Regions from separate parts of the Sporosarcina thermotolerans genome, predicted to be linked through region 4. Evidence: a T-box and tRNA genes for the amino acid it is inferred to sense, from the RefSeq annotation. Region 4 holds a T-box; the other regions hold tRNA genes.
The links. A T-box is a leader RNA that pairs with one kind of tRNA and senses whether it is charged. The one in region 4 lies ahead of argS (arginine--tRNA ligase), so its partner is inferred to be a tRNA-Arg.
Positions count from the first base shown of each region.

Region 1: it encodes a tRNA-Arg, which carries the amino acid that the T-box ahead of argS (arginine--tRNA ligase) is inferred to sense. The anticodon was not compared.
Region 2: it encodes a tRNA-Arg, which carries the amino acid that the T-box ahead of argS (arginine--tRNA ligase) is inferred to sense. The anticodon was not compared.
Region 3: it encodes a tRNA-Arg, which carries the amino acid that the T-box ahead of argS (arginine--tRNA ligase) is inferred to sense. The anticodon was not compared.

Region 1 covers NZ_JBHSRM010000021.1:73,664-77,557, reverse strand. Annotated here, with positions in the region: gene ACFPZG_RS16570 (TPM domain-containing protein) at 1-382, opposite strand, end outside; gene ACFPZG_RS16565 (LemA family protein) at 382-957, opposite strand; gene clpP (ATP-dependent Clp endopeptidase proteolytic subunit ClpP) at 1,123-1,725, opposite strand; tRNA gene ACFPZG_RS16555 (tRNA-Arg) at 1,911-1,982, shown strand; gene ACFPZG_RS16550 (HPr family phosphocarrier protein) at 2,245-2,502, opposite strand; gene whiA (DNA-binding protein WhiA) at 2,537-3,484, opposite strand; gene ACFPZG_RS16540 (gluconeogenesis factor YvcK family protein) at 3,511-3,894, opposite strand, start outside.
Region 2 covers NZ_JBHSRM010000014.1:281,933-285,826, forward strand. Annotated here, with positions in the region: gene ACFPZG_RS12940 (MOSC domain-containing protein) at 1-240, shown strand, start outside; gene ACFPZG_RS12945 (hypothetical protein) at 274-447, opposite strand; gene ACFPZG_RS12950 (MBL fold metallo-hydrolase) at 471-1,322, opposite strand; tRNA gene ACFPZG_RS12955 (tRNA-Arg) at 1,454-1,526, shown strand; gene ACFPZG_RS12960 (LysR family transcriptional regulator) at 1,919-2,815, opposite strand; gene ACFPZG_RS12965 (lipocalin-like domain-containing protein) at 2,925-3,038, opposite strand; gene ACFPZG_RS12970 (GntP family permease) at 3,091-3,894, shown strand, end outside.
Region 3 covers NZ_JBHSRM010000014.1:18,467-22,360, reverse strand. Annotated here, with positions in the region: gene ACFPZG_RS11620 (hypothetical protein) at 1-1,008, opposite strand, end outside; gene ACFPZG_RS11615 (MerR family transcriptional regulator) at 1,341-2,006, opposite strand; tRNA gene ACFPZG_RS11610 (tRNA-Arg) at 2,456-2,529, opposite strand; gene ACFPZG_RS11605 (metallophosphoesterase) at 2,605-3,105, opposite strand; gene ACFPZG_RS11600 (XTP/dITP diphosphatase) at 3,102-3,716, opposite strand; gene rph (ribonuclease PH) at 3,721-3,894, opposite strand, start outside.
Region 4 covers NZ_JBHSRM010000002.1:330,059-333,952, forward strand. Annotated here, with positions in the region: gene ACFPZG_RS02630 (DUF3221 domain-containing protein) at 155-1,306, opposite strand; T-box leader at 1,401-1,616, shown strand; gene argS (arginine--tRNA ligase) at 1,658-3,328, shown strand; gene ACFPZG_RS02640 (FtsX-like permease family protein) at 3,453-3,894, opposite strand, start outside.

The DNA of each region.
Region 1 (3,894 bases), on a different contig from region 4:
CGAGGCCATAGCCGACACTCAACTCAAAGTGCCGATCCCCAGATGAATTCGGTCTCGTCGTGACAACAAGCAAAGCACCATTGTCTTCGCCTTGTTTTCCAAGTCCATACGCTCGCAACGCATCGACTGCATATTGCTCAACCGGATCGTCACCTATACTTGGGATTGTGAGGACCGCCAATTCCGCTCCCGTCGCCTGTTCCAAGTTTTTCCCGAGTCGGTTCAGCTCTTCTTTTTGTTCATTCGATAAAATTCGGGCATGGTCTTGGATGAAATAGTCGAATTTATTCCAAGCGGGGATTTCGGCTGCCGACACCCCGAATGGTATGCACATGAATAGTAAACATGCGACCGTGAGCGATCGAACGATTTTCCGAATCACTATTTCCCATCTCCAAAGTCTACTTTAGGTGCTTCTTTTGCAGCCTCATTCGCTTGGAAATACTCTTTTTCATCGAACCCAAAAATCGAAGCGACTAATTTCCCCGGAAACCTTTTCACTTGTCGATTGAATTGGGAAACGACGTCATTATAATCTTTCCTCGCGACACCAATCCGGTTCTCGGTGCCAGCCAACTCATCCATGAGCTGGGTGAAGTTTTGATTCGCCTTCAAATCCGGATAATTTTCCACTACAACCAATAGACGTCCTAATGCATTGGATAATTCGGTATCCGCGGCCGCCTGTTCTGCAGGTCCAGTTGCACCCGATAATTTCGCGCGCGCATCGGATATTTCTGCAATTACTTCTTTTTCATGGCTTGCGTACCCTTTCACGGTGCTTACCAAATTCGGAATTAGGTCAAGCCGGCGTTGCAATTGGTTTTCGACTTGCGCATACGACGCATCAACATCTTCCTCCAAATTTACAAATTTGTTGTAACTTGGTACAAACACAATACCAAGTATTACAAGAAGAACAATAATGATAGTAAGTGGTCCTAATAGTTTTTTCATTCATTCTCACTCCTATTCTGAATACTAACGGATACCCTTTGGGAAACACGATTCAAACTTGAGTCCGTATTCTATTTATCGTATGTCGCCCGAAAAGGTTTCAAACATTTTGGAATAAATTAAAAAACCGACTCCATATAAAGAAGTCGGTTTTCAAAGCAATACTTATTTTTTCAAGTCTTTCATGTCGCTGCGTGTGATAATATGGTCAATCAAACCATATTCTTTCGCACGTTCAGCAGTCATGAAATTATCACGATCTGTGTCTTTCGCAATAACGTCAACTGGCTGGCCAGTACGCTCGGAAAGAATCGTATTCAATTTCTCACGTAGGAAAAGAATGCGTTTTGCAGCAATTTCAATTTCAGTTGCCTGACCTTGTGCACCGCCAAGTGGTTGGTGAATCATCACTTCTGCATTAGGAAGCGCATAACGTTTTCCTTTTGTTCCTGCAGTTAATAGGAAAGATCCCATTGATGCAGCCATACCGATACAAATTGTTTGAATGTCCGGTTTGATGAATTGCATTGTGTCATAGATTGCCATACCAGCAGTAATGCTTCCGCCTGGGCTATTAATGTAAATGGAAACGTCTTTTTCAGGATCTTCCGCTTCAAGGAATAGCAATTGCGCAACAATCGAGTTGGCAACATTATCATCGATTGCGCTGCCCAACATGATAATCCGGTCTTTCAATAGACGAGAATAAATATCATAAGCACGTTCGCCCCGATTTGTTTGTTCGATGACTGTAGGTATTAGATTCATGGTATTTCCTCCTTTTAGGTGGTTCAAATTTGTCGACCTGCTGAAACCATTTGTTTCAACTGTACACCTATCATACATATTATGGTCAATTAAGGTCAAATATAACGCATTTAATTTTACTATTGCATTCTTATGGCTTTATTTGTATAATGAGTGTTGTCTGTTACCATCAGACTCTATATTTCGTCCTCGTGGTGCAATGGATAGCACGCAAGCCTCCGAAGCTTGAAATGTGGGTTCGACTCCCGCCGAGGGCATATAAGCTGTATAAAGAAGCCTGTAAACATTCATGTTTACGGCTTTTTTTTATTCAAAGCAATTTGTACTCTTGTTTACGTTTAGCTCTGGGCGCTAGATGCTCGGGTCATAATCAAATCTACTACGTAGCAAAAACCGCCATTCCGTATCTTCGTCTTATACCTGAGGCCGGCAGGATGCCGGTCATGCAGTCGTTGCCGCAGGACGCGGCGTACGTAGACTGCAAACCTTTGCTAAGTTAGTACCCTCGGCTAATGGATGTTAATTCTCTTTTTCAACAAGCAAAGCGAGTGTGCTGATTGCTTGCTCTTCATCCACACCATCCGCCATTAGCGTTACTGAAACACCTTTTGCAATCGCAAGGCTCATGACACCCATAATGCTTTTTGCATTTACTTGGCGATCGTCTTTTTTCAAAAACACGTCTGATAAAAACTTATTCGCTTCCTGGACAAATAATGCAGCTTGTCTTGCCTGCAAGCCAGTTTTCAGCTTCACTTCTACTGTTTTTTCTGCCATACTTATTCGTCTCCTTTCCTACCTCGTCTAGTTCTTAACGAAGTGCAATTCCGCCACTTCGAAGGTTTTCTGCAATCTCTTCTATTTTTCTCAATCGATGATTCACGCCGGATTTACTGACGGTTCCGCCGGTCACCATTTCACCAAGCTCTTTTAACGTTATATCCTGATGTTCAATCCGTAGCTGGGCGATTTCCTGCAAACGATCGGGTAATTGATCTAATCCAATCGTATTTTGGATAAATTTGATATTCTCGACTTGCCTTTGCGCAGCGCTGATTGTTTTATTCATATTCGCTGTTTCACAATTCACGAGTCGGTTAACGCTATTTCGCATATCCCTTATGATCCGCACATCTTCGAATTTCATCAATGAAACATGTGCGCCGACTATGCCAAGGAAGTCAGATATTTTTTCCGCTTCTTTTAAATATGCGATATAACCTTTTTTTCGTTCAATCGACTTTGCATTTAGCATCGATTTATTCATCAACTCAACCAAGGCCTCACTATGTTCCTTGTAAAACGAGAATATTTCCAAATGATACGAAGACGTCTCGGGATTATTGACTGATCCCCCAGCCAAAAATGCGCCCCTTAAATAAGACCTCTCACAGCATTCATCTTTCACCAATTCCGGTACAATCTCATTTTTGAATTGAAACGTTCCTGTTAATATATATAAGTCCTCCAATAAATGCTTAGCGCCGTCACGGATCCTACATATGTAGACGTTATTCTTTTTCAAACGCATTTTCTTGCGGACCAATAATTCAACTTTATATGGGTAAAGACGTTTTATGTTGGAATATAGCCTTCTTGCGATTGCAGCATTTTCCGTCTGAACATCCAAGCTTAATTGTTTATTCGAGAAAGAAACTGCTCCGTTCATCCTTATAAAGGCGGCTATTTCTGATTTTACACAGCAATCATCTGATTCTATATTGGTTAATTCCTTTTTTACTTCTGATGCAAAAGACATGACTGTCCCCCCTCTCTCGGCGATGATCAAGTCTCCTTGTTTACATCCTTGCCTTTCATATACTCCTTAACCCATGAAGCAACCTTATTCGCATCATGGATGATACGGCCCTCGGAAACTGTCGAAATATCTCCAAGGACGATGTTAGGCACAAGCAATTTCAAAGCTTCTATATCATTCTCAACGGGTAATTGAACTTCAGGCGATTCATTCCCCTGTAATAATGTTTCGAAATCAGTATCGTTCAACAGAACCGTATCGAGAAAAGCGCTGCCAGCGTGATCATACAGCGCTTGCACATGCTCTGATGCTGTATACTGATACGTTTCTCCTTCTTGAGTTGTCAGGTTATTGATATATACCTTTTTAGCTTTGCTTACGAGTACCGCGTCTCTTATGCCCCTTACAAG
Region 2 (3,894 bases), on a different contig from region 4:
CTTAAAGAAGGATACATCTCCGATGGGCAGAAGCCGAAATTAGTGGATCGACCGGCTCCTGAATGGACAATTGAAAATTGTAATCATGTGATGCATGTTGATAGGGAAAACAAAGAAAAAGCGGCAGCGCTTGCGGCTTGTGAATGGCTGGCAATCAGCTGGAAAAATACTTTGAATAAACGTGTCGGGGTAGGCGTGCAATCCAGTACAGATAAACGATTATATGGAGATGACGACTGAAAGGGCATCCAGCGAAATTCGCTGGACGCCCTTTCATAATGTCGGTTTATCTTTCTCGTTTTGTTTCTGCATTGTTTTCTTATAGACATTTAATACTGCATTCCTATATTCTCCAAGGGATGCAAATTCATGGGCGACTTCTTCGTACATTTCATTTCTTTTTGCGATTTGATTTCGTTTCGTAATTTCCTTTTCAACATGGTCCATATCATTTACCACCCTAACTTTCATTAATGTAGCTGATCATCTACAAATTTCCCGTATTCCGGTACTGCGATGGAATTAAAGTCGGAGACTAATTTTTCTAATCCATCCGCCAACCAATGTCCTTCTCCAGGCACACCATGCCCAGTAACTGCTATTTTGGGATTTAGTGCTTTTAATATATTTACGGATTGCTCTGAAGTTTCCCAGTCGGGGGTTAAGTATCGCGGGGGTCCGTTTACTTCCTTTTCCTGAGTGAATACTTTGTATAGCTCGTCTTGTTTTACCGTCACAAATGCATCACCAACAATCATTGCATGGTCTTCATTTCTGAACATCGAAATATGTCCTTCCGAGTGACCCGGTGTATGAATCCATTTCCAATCCGGCATAAACGGAATCGTATGATCATCCGATAGCGCATGCGCTTTTGTCCCGATGTCAATAGCTTCATTCGGGAACATGAACGACATTTTAGCTACCATTCCTCCCTCTACTGATGTGTCAGGTTTCGGATAGTTTTTTTGTCCAGTTATATATGGAAGTTCCAGTGAATGTGCATATACAGGGACATCCCAAACTTCCAATAGATCAATCAATGCACCGATATGGTCAAAATGGGCATGCGTTAAGATAATTGCCTTTGGTGGGTTGCCTTCTCCAAACCGTTTTTCTGCTTCCTTTTTAATCATCGAAGCAGATTTTGGCATTCCCGCATCAATGAGGACCCAATCATTTCCTTTGCCAGCTATACCGTAAAATACGACATTGACGATTTGAACCGTAAAGCAATATATATCAGGTGCCATTTCAAGTCCAATGCCGTTTGTAACGGATGTAAACGGTTGAAATCTTTCCGTTGATGAACTTCTTTCCATTTCCATTTTTGAATTCCTCCTGAGTGCATTCGCACTTAATATGGTTCTTTTACTAGTATCCATACCTGTTTCAAACATTTATATTGCCCTTTAAGGCCGATTTCTTTATAATAGAAAGGTACTTTATTTTTGTCTCAGTAGCTCAGGGGATAGAGCGGCAGCCTCCTAAGCTGTAGGTCGCAGGTTCGATTCCTGCCTGGGACGTAGAAGTTATAGAAGTGACCATAAACGTTGATACCAAAGCGTTTATGGTCATTATTTGTTTTTTGGTTATACTTTTTCCCAATTACCCTTTCATATGGTTTTGTTATTGTCATCGGAGCCACGCTTGCCGCAGCAACAGGAATCATCCGCTACAGGCCTGAACATGTTCATTCTTATTTATTCCGCATTTTTAGGGACCGTAATTTGAATATTGTTGGTCGAATATAATTCTGAATTGCCTCATGGAGAATATATCTTCGTGGGGCATTATTGTTGTTTCAAATTGTTGTTTCAATTGTTTAATTGGCTTTACACATGGTAGACGAATTTGACTGTTCTATAATAGAAATGTATATATATTTAAAGCTTTGTCTTTAAATAGCATGTCTTTATTACTGTGATTTTTGAAACAATTTTTCCTTTAGAAAACTGATCCATTTTTGTGTAGGAAGTGAAACGTAGCTGTCTTTTTTCCAGCCGATGCCTATTTCCCAAGTTACTTCAGGGTCAACAAGTGGTAATACATTAATCCCTTTATGTTTGACCATAATTATAGTTAGTGTACTTTGCGGTAGAATAGCAATCCCGAGATTAAATGACACAAGTTCTAAAATGAACTTCCATTGGGAAGTCGTGCAAATTATTTCAGGTTGAAAGCCCAACCTCTTGGCTTCCCACATGATCATTTGGTAAACAGAGAATTCCTCACGGAACATGATGTATTTTTCCTCTTTTAATTCATCCCACTTTATGCTCTCCTTATTTGCAAGTTGATGTCTTTCATGAACTAATAGTCGTAGGTCCCCTTTTAAGAAAGGGATGGTCTCAAATTCTTCGTTCGTGGGCAAACTCACTACAACTAAATCAAGTTCTCCCTGAAACAAGAATTCTTTTAAGTTGGCTGCACTATCTTCAACGAAGGTGATGTTAATTTCAGGATATAGTTGATAAAATTCCGTCATGATTTCCGTTAGGATTTCAGTTCCTACTGATGTAAATACCCCCATTTTTATTTGGCCTTTCACTCCACTTTTTATATCATTTAATTCCTCCTGGAAATGGAGCAAAGATCGGGACAAGTTCTCACTGTACTGATACAGAAGACGTCCAGTGTCAGTCAATTCAATTTTTCTTGTTGAACGGTTGAAAAGTTTTGAACCCAGTTCACTCTCAAGTTCTTTTACTACATTACTGATTGTGGGCTGGGAAACAAAAAGTTGCTTAGCTGCTTTTGAAAAACTGCCATGTTTAACGATTTGAGAAAAATAGTGAAGTTGTCTAAAGTCCATACGATCACCTCATTTATAAATTTGATTGATGAATGTTATTAAATATATCTATTTTTATTATAAAGTTTTTGGGTCTATACTGGGAATGCGCAAATAAATGTTGGTTTTTTTATGGGAATTCCACAAAACCCCAATAGTAGGCTGGTCGCCCTCGGCTTATCATCTGCGCTGACATATATCCATCTGGGTGATACATGATGAACCCAGTACAATCTTTCCCCATCGGATATGATTTTTAACAGCACAAAAATTAGTTAAAAAGGAGAAAACAGCATATGGGTACAATCGGTATACTAATTGCGATTGCTTTAATCGTCATTCTAGCTATGAAAGGTTTTAGCATCGTTTTCATAGCACCACTTGCTGCAATAGTTGTAATTGTTACAAATGGAATGGATTTCTTTCCTTCTTTAATAGGAAATGAAAGTTCATTTATGACAGGTTTATCTGGTTTTTTAATCAGTTTTTTTGGAGTGTTTTTATTAGGGGCAATTTTAGCACAGTATATTGAGAAAAGTGGAGCAGCACAAGCCATTGCACAAAAAGTATTATCCATAACAGGAACGAAAAAACCTTTTTCTGTATTGGTTGCAATCTTAATAATTAGTGCAATTTTAACATTCGGCGGAATTAGTTTGTTTGTCGTCTTGTTTGTTGTTATACCATTAGCGAAACCATTATTTAAAGAGTTGAATATCGCATGGAATTTAGTCGTTATTCCAATATTTATAGGTATTGGAACATTCACTATGACGATGTTGCCAGGCACACCATCCATTCAAAACGTTGTCCCAACGAATTACTTAGGGACGACACTAACGGCAGCACCGTTGATGGGGATTGTCGCATCACTAGTCGCAATCATTGTGGGAATTATGTATATGAGATATGCGATGAAAAAAAGCATTGCAGCTGGTAATACATTTGCCCCTTACGAAGATGCAAAAGAAGAGTCACTTGCTTTAAAAGAAAATATTCCCTCTTTCTTGGTAAGTATCTTACCAATTCTTGTACTAATCATCATTATTTTTGCTGGTAGTGCAATGAAAGTGGATAATATCGTATTAATCGGGCTAGGA
Region 3 (3,894 bases), on a different contig from region 4:
GTCGCTATATTCATATTTCGCTTCTAAAGCAGATTCCATAATCCCATTACTAGCAAGTGCAGGCTCACCATTATTTATTTCATAAAAATATAAAGCGTTTTGGGTTGAGCTATTATATCGCAAAATATACATTCCATTATTACTCGCTAAACGACTTACTCTATACCCTGCTGGAAAATCATATAACATTTCTGAGCCATTTGCATCCCAAATCATTTCGCTATGGTTCAAATCGAAAGCTATATTTCCATCTGAACCATAGAAATAGATTCTTCCATTTTCTTCGTCAAGAAATACTACATCCGAATTCACCGGATATGTACCATCCATGCTGAAGCTATATAATAATTTTCCATCCTTATCAACTATATTTGCATGATTACTATCTGTTTTTTCAAAGTAATAATATCCCTTTAATCCAGAAATCAATGAATCTTCCAAGTTATTATCATCGGATACGCTTCTTCTAACTTCTTTCGTTTCTGCCTCTCCTTTTTCATTAACCGTTACAGTAGTAAAGATAAATTGATTAGGGGATCTGTACTTAGTGGAATCTCTTGAAACGATTAAAAGTGTATTTTCATAAAAAGCAGTCTTTGTATATCTATACCTATCATCACTATCTTTTGAAGGCATTTCAATATCTATAACTTTTTCCTTAACGATAAATTCATCACCTTTTAATATAGAAACGTATAAAGTACCAGATTCACTTCGCGTGTCTATAGAAGGTGTTAGAATGTATGTATACCCATCTTTATCAACAATTTGAGATTTTTCATTTAATCCACTATCACTAAAAGCTTCTCCACCCAATTGCTCATTTTGATCTGCTAAAAATAACACATCTGAATCAACAGACTGAACTTCTTCCACTTCTTCCGATTTAGTAGTGTCAGAATCTGTAACACCTAATTCTGAGTTTTCTTCAGGTACAGCCGAATTACTTGTTTTTTCTTCAGTTTGACTACATGCATTTAGTACAAGTGCAGTCAGTAATAGAAACATAATATAAAATTTTCTTAATGTCTTTTCTCCTAACCTAAAAGTCTTATTCTATAAATATATTACAATATCTCTATTATGACAATCTTGTTTAAAGAATCCAGTTTAATTATTAAGCTAAACTAAATAATATGGCCCGATAGAGAATCGATTTGTGCATAGATATTCGCTATTTCTGATGCTACTTTTGCGGAAAGCGTCCTACCGGGTGGGGCTCCGGCTACAGGTTCTAAAAATAATTGAGAATGCAATGGGAAGATGTTGCGGAGGGAAAGCCATTAGCACCATTTCGAATTTCAATTATTTCATCAAATTACTTTTCTAATATAGAATAATTAGTTGGCGGCAGATTTGTCATCGCGTATGGCGTCAAACTTTCTTCTAAAATAGGACCAAGCAGCAGCATCTGTCTCTTCTTCAGGAGACAAACCATCTTTCATTCCCAATGTACTCTCGAAATCTCCCCCGTATTTTTTCTCATATAAAGCCATTTGATCGACTAAAAAATTCTTTTCTTCGCTGTCGTATCTATTGTTGCCTAATGCATCTTGTTCTTCTTCCCATTCGTTTACGATTTGGGCTACAGAGTAAAGTTTACCTGTTTTAGCCATCCACAAGGTATCCGCACTGATTCGGGCTTGGCTATTCCTTTCGCTTCTCTCTACTCCAATAAATTTTCCTTCATTTATCCAATTATTGATGGTTGTGATTGAAACTCCGAAAAATTTAGATAGCTGCCCTGTTGTATATACAGGTAAAATTTCATCCGCTTGTACGGCAATATCAGCCATAACTTTTAAGGTTTTAGAGAAATAGCTTTTCATCTCTGTTGAATTTTCAAGAACAGATTCAGACAACTTGTCCAATCCCAATTTGTTTTTTGAAGTCATGTCTAAATAGTTTACCAAGACTTTGAAAAATAAAATGCTTTCACTTTTATCCTCAAATATTCGTTCCGTTATTTTTTCCGCTCTCTCATCGAAGGCCATTTTTTCATACATCGTTAGCATGATCTTCACCTCTTACACCCCATTCTATTCTAACTGCAAGTGAACTGCAAGTAACTGCAAGCAACTAAAAGCATATTTTCTGCATTCTATTCCCGGAGATTAAAAATTATACATAAATCAAAAAAAGCGCCTTATCCGATTGATGGATAGGACGCACTACAGTCATCTTGCTTATTTCAATAACACATACCCGCTTTAGACAGTTACAAACAGCTATCGCATAAGATTAATTGCTCAAAGCCCATAAAATCCTCGAAACACGCATACACAGCACTAAACAAGCATAAATCACTTCAAATGCTCATAAACTAACTGACATACGCATAAACATCCTAAAAAACTCATAAATCTGCTAAATCACGCATAAATCCCAAATTTGAAATCCTTCTATAATAAAAAACGCCCGAAACCTATTTCTTAAGGTTTCGTGCGTTTAAAAACGTCCCAGGAGGGATTCGAACCCCCGACCGATGCCTTAGAAGGGCATTGCTCTATCCAGCTGAGCTACTGAGACATGCTGTTAACAACCAACGTTTGCCAACGACAAATCTTATTATAGGCAGGCTTGCAAAAAAAGTCAACGCTTTTTTTAGATATTTATTAATTCAACCGAATCAACTATCTCAAAATCCATATTTTTGAATGAAACCTTGCAGCCACCTACATCATCCCATTCAATTTCTGCGAATGTCGGCTCCTTGCCTGCCCTTGGAAGCAATGTGCTTCCTGGATTAACGAATAGGATCCCATCTTGCAGTTCTGCACCATACAAATGGGAGTGACCAAAAAGGACAATGTCCGCCTCGTGTTCCTTCGCGGAATAAAATAAAGGCAATAACGTCCGTTTGCAATCATGCTCGTGACCATGCACCGTTAAAATCCGTTTGTTGCCTATTTCAATTATAAGCGACTTTTGAAACCTTAAATCACTATCACAATTTCCTCTTACTATATGCATTTTACTCAGCAATGGATCTTCTGCAGACAACTCACTATCTCCGCAATGGAATTTAGCATCCGCAGACAATGCGGAAACGGCAGACACCGTTTCCTTATCACCATGCGAATCGCTCATTACAACGATTTTCATTGTTGTTCACCGATCGAGTCTAACAACTGCGGCAAATGCTCCTCTAATTGTCTTAGCGCTGCGCCACGATGTGATATACGACCTTTTTCCTCGGGGGACAATTCCGCCATGGACCGGTCCATTTCCGGGTTGAAAAAGATTGGATCATAACCAAAACCGTTAGTTCCTCGTTTCTCTTCCAAAATAACCCCTTCACAGCTACCTGAAAATGTAACAGTCTCCTGACCCGGACCTGCGACAGCAAGAACACAACGGAAGCGTGCCGTACGTTTCGCCTCAGGCACTCCCTGAAGCTCTGTGAGGACTTTTTCGATATTTGCCTCGTCACTCTTCACTGCACCTGCGTAACGAGCAGAATAGACGCCTGGAGCGCCGTTCAGCTTATCGATCTCAAGTCCACTGTCGTCCGAAATGACTGTGATTCCCAAAAGCTTGGATACTGTCTCAGCCTTAAGAATTGCATTCTCTTCAAAAGTGACACCCGTCTCTTCCACATCAATGTCCTGCTCTAAATCATTTAAAGTGAGAACTTCTATATTATAAGGATTGAAAAGTGCTTCAAAATCCTTAGCCTTCCCTTTGTTGTTCGTTGCGATCAAAATCTTTTTCATGGTATTATTCGCCTTCCTTTCGACCGATCTGTGTTCCGACATCAGCTAAAACTTCCCTTTGAATTCCAATCAGGCGCTGGATACCAGACTCTGCCAGTTCAACGAGATCATTCATTTCCTGTCTTGTGAACGTTGCTTCCTCACCCGTACCTTGTAACTCCACAAATTCACCTGCACC
Region 4 (3,894 bases):
AGTTTATCACCGCTCTGTCGGACTTTATCACCGCTTGTGCAGGGTTTATCACCGCTTAGGTGGCCGTTATCACCACTTAAACGACATTTATCACCACTCAACAATTTTTCACCACAAAAAAACCGCCCAATAAAGGACGGTTGCCAAATAACCTCTATTCATCTACAACTTCCAGTATTCCTTCCCCGTCGTCCGGCAAAAGCTCGAAAATCCATTTCTTTTCATTCTCATCAAAAATAATCTCGTTAATAACGATATAGCCATTTGATAGCCTCTCACCCGAAATCTCCAACGCTTTTGCTACGGCCTGTGACTCGGAAAGCTTCGCATTTACAGGCTTATAATCCGGCAAGATTTCTACAAATTTTGCAGTCCCTTGCGAAGGATAGGATTCCATCATGCGGCCTGATGCTTCCACTTTCACACGCTGGCCTACTTTCAACTTGTCAGCTTCAGGGAATTTGTAAAACGCAGCAGTTTCATTCGGACCAGCTACCAAGAACTGCCCTTCACTAACAGACAGTACAAATCCACCATCCGTGAGTGGAGTGCTTGTGTAAGTTTGTTCAGGAGCAATAATCCTTGATTCCCCGGGAGCAGCTACCATTCTTCCATTTTGCGTGAAATTGATTGTGTGGTCTGCGAATTGTTGGCGCAGCTCCTCTTGCTGCTCCGGCATGAGAAAATCATGGGAAACTTCAATCTCGCCGTTGATGACATCGACGTACAGCGCATAGGATCCCTGTTCCGATTCGATTCCTTTCAATGCTTCCGCGACTTCATCCTGTAAATCATTGAGCTCTTTTTCCGTGTGGGGGCTGCGGAAAATATAGATTGGTTCCGCAAGGATTTCGCCCGCATCCACTTTTGGCTGCAATAGATCAAGCAATTGTTGAACGCGTTCGTCAGGCTCCTTTAACCCGATCCAGACGCCAGATTGCTTTGCGCCTCTTGTCTGAATTTCGATAAAGAGGACTCCTTCATCACGAATGCCGCCTTCACCGTAAACTTCTTCCACCGCCTGGATTGCAGCGGGTCCCTCAATTGCTTTGACCGCCAAATCCTCCGCCAATTCTTTTGTAGGCTTTTCATATTCAGGTGGTGTTTCAATGGTGGCCGCCTCGTCTCGCTTAGGCGTTTCTTGAGCGGTTTGCTTCAATTCCGCAATGATTTCACGCCCACTCACCATTTTTAACATCTTCCATTCAACACTATCTTCAACCGCGACATTTTTCGGGGAATCATCCGTTCCACATCCTCCCAACAATAAAGCAGCACTTAATAAGATTGTTAACCTATAGTTCATGTCAAAACCTCCCATCAACGGATTAGACGGACGATTCGTACAAAAGTTACGTGACGCCCATTGACACCCAGCCACCGATTTGATACATTCAACTACAATATCGAAGACGAAGAGAGTAATAATTCTTTCCTTCCATAGCGAGCCGGGGTTGGTGGAAGCCTGGCGAAGATGAATTATGAAACGCACTTCGTAGATGCTTTTCTGAATGAAGTAGGAGAAGCCGGTGTCTCGCCGTTAGGAGAAAGGGGCCCCTATCCATACTATCAGGGGCAATTTGAGTGGTACCGCGGAACAAGCTTTCGTCTCATTTATTGAGATCGAGGGCTTTTTATTTTATCTAAAAAGGGGTTTGTGTATATGAAAAAGGATATTCTACAAGCTTTACAGACAGTCAGCCCGATTCCATTGGAGGAACATATGTTAGAACGCCCGGCACATGCAAAATTAGGCGATTTTGCATTGCCATGTTTTCCTTTTGCAAAAGTCTTACGAAAATCGCCTGTTGCCATTGCGGAGGAGATTGCTGCTTCCATCAATCATCCGTTAATCCAGAAAGCCGAAGCGGTAAATGGCTATGTAAATCTATTCATGAACCGGGAAGTCATTGCCGATACGCTTCTTCAAACAATCTTGCAACAATCGACCACATATGGCACTTCCAATGAAGGCAATGATGGTGTCGTGACGATTGATTTGTCCTCACCAAATATTGCTAAGCCATTTTCCATGGGCCATCTGCGCTCAACGGTCATTGGGAATTCCATTGCTTTATTGCTTGAAAAGATCGGCTACAAGCCGGTGAAAATCAATTACATCGGTGATTGGGGTACACAATTCGGGAAGCTACTTACAGCGTATCGGATATGGGGTAATGAGGCGGACGTTCGTCAAGCTCCAATTGAAACATTGCTGAAGCTGTACATCCGTTTTCATAAGGAAGCAGAGACTGATCCTTCATTAAACGATGAGGGGCGCGCAGCCTTCAAAGCGTTGGAGGACGGTGATTCGGATGCACTTGCCTTATGGAATTGGTTCAAAACCGAGTCATTGAAGGAGTTCCAACGGATTTATGATCTGTTAGGAGTCACATTCGATTCGTATAATGGCGAAGCATATTATAATGACAAAATGGAGCCTGTCGTGGAAGAGCTTCTAAGCAAAGGCTTATTGGTTGAATCCGATGGCGCCATGGTCGTCGAACTTCAGGAAGGCATGCCTCCTTGTTTGATTAAGAAATCAGATGGGGCGACATTGTACGCAACACGTGATTTGGCAGCTGCCATCGATCGAAAAAATAATTACGACTTCGTCAAATCCATTTACGTCGTTGGGAATGAACAAAGCCTCCACTTTACGCAAGTGAAGCAAGTGTTGGGAAAAATGGGGCACAACTGGTCGAATGACATTCAACACGTACCGTTCGGGCTCATTTTGCAAGGCGGGAAAAAGATGTCGACGCGTAAAGGAAAGATCGTCTTGCTTGAGAATGTTTTGAAGGAAGCAATCGAACTTGCACAGAAAAATATCAAAGAGAAAAACCCTACCCTTGCCAATCAATCCGAAGTGGCTGATGCGGTTGGCGTTGGTGCGATTTTATTCAGCGACTTGAAACAGCATCGGAAGCATGATATCGAATTTAACTTGGAATCGATGTTGCAGGTCGAAGGCGAAACGGGTCCTTACGTCCAATACGCCAATGCGCGTGCCCACTCGATTTTGCGTAAAGTTAGCGACGTCGATTCATTCAATGTAAATGAAGTGAATGATTATGAATGGGAAACAATCAAGCTGCTTGAACAATTTCCGCACGCTGTAAAACGTGCAGCTGATGAATTGGATCCGTCCATCATCGCCAAATACGCGATCGATCTCGCGCAAGCATTCAATTCATTTTACGGGAATGTTCAAGTGTTAACCGATCAGGCAAATCTGCCCTATCGCTCGGCACTCATCGAAAGCGTCACAATCGTCTTATCTGAATCACTGCGCTTGTTAGGAATGAAAGCGCCTGAAGAAATGTAAGAAAAAGCAATCGCTCGCTGGCGATTGCTTTTTTGTGTATTCTATTCGTGTTTACCTCCGGCTCTCAGAGCGTTATCACCGACTCTCAGCACTTTATCACCGACTCGGCTTATTTACCCAATTCTCAAAGCGCCGCCTTCACCGTTTTCCGATAATACCCAACCGTCAAGAATGCGAAGATAAGATAAATGAGCGCGTAGATGCCCATTGCGATGGATGCGGGTAAGGTAATATCCGACATGAACATAAAGGATGCTGCCTTGATTGCAAAGATGGAATGTAGTAAGCCAATTATCAACGGAACGCCGAAGACGAACACTTGCTTTCGGACGATGCCGCGCATGATGTCTTGCACAGTGAAGCCTAATTGACGCAAGGTTGTATAGCTGCTTTTCTCCTGTTCCGCCTCCGTCATTTGCTTGAAGTATAGAATACTGCCAGTTGAAATGAGGAACACGAGTCCAAGGAAACCTGAAATGAAGATGAGCAGTCCATTAAATTCCATGGACGAGACATATTGAGAATAATAATCAAATCCGTGTTGATCATTTTCCTCATTGATGCGC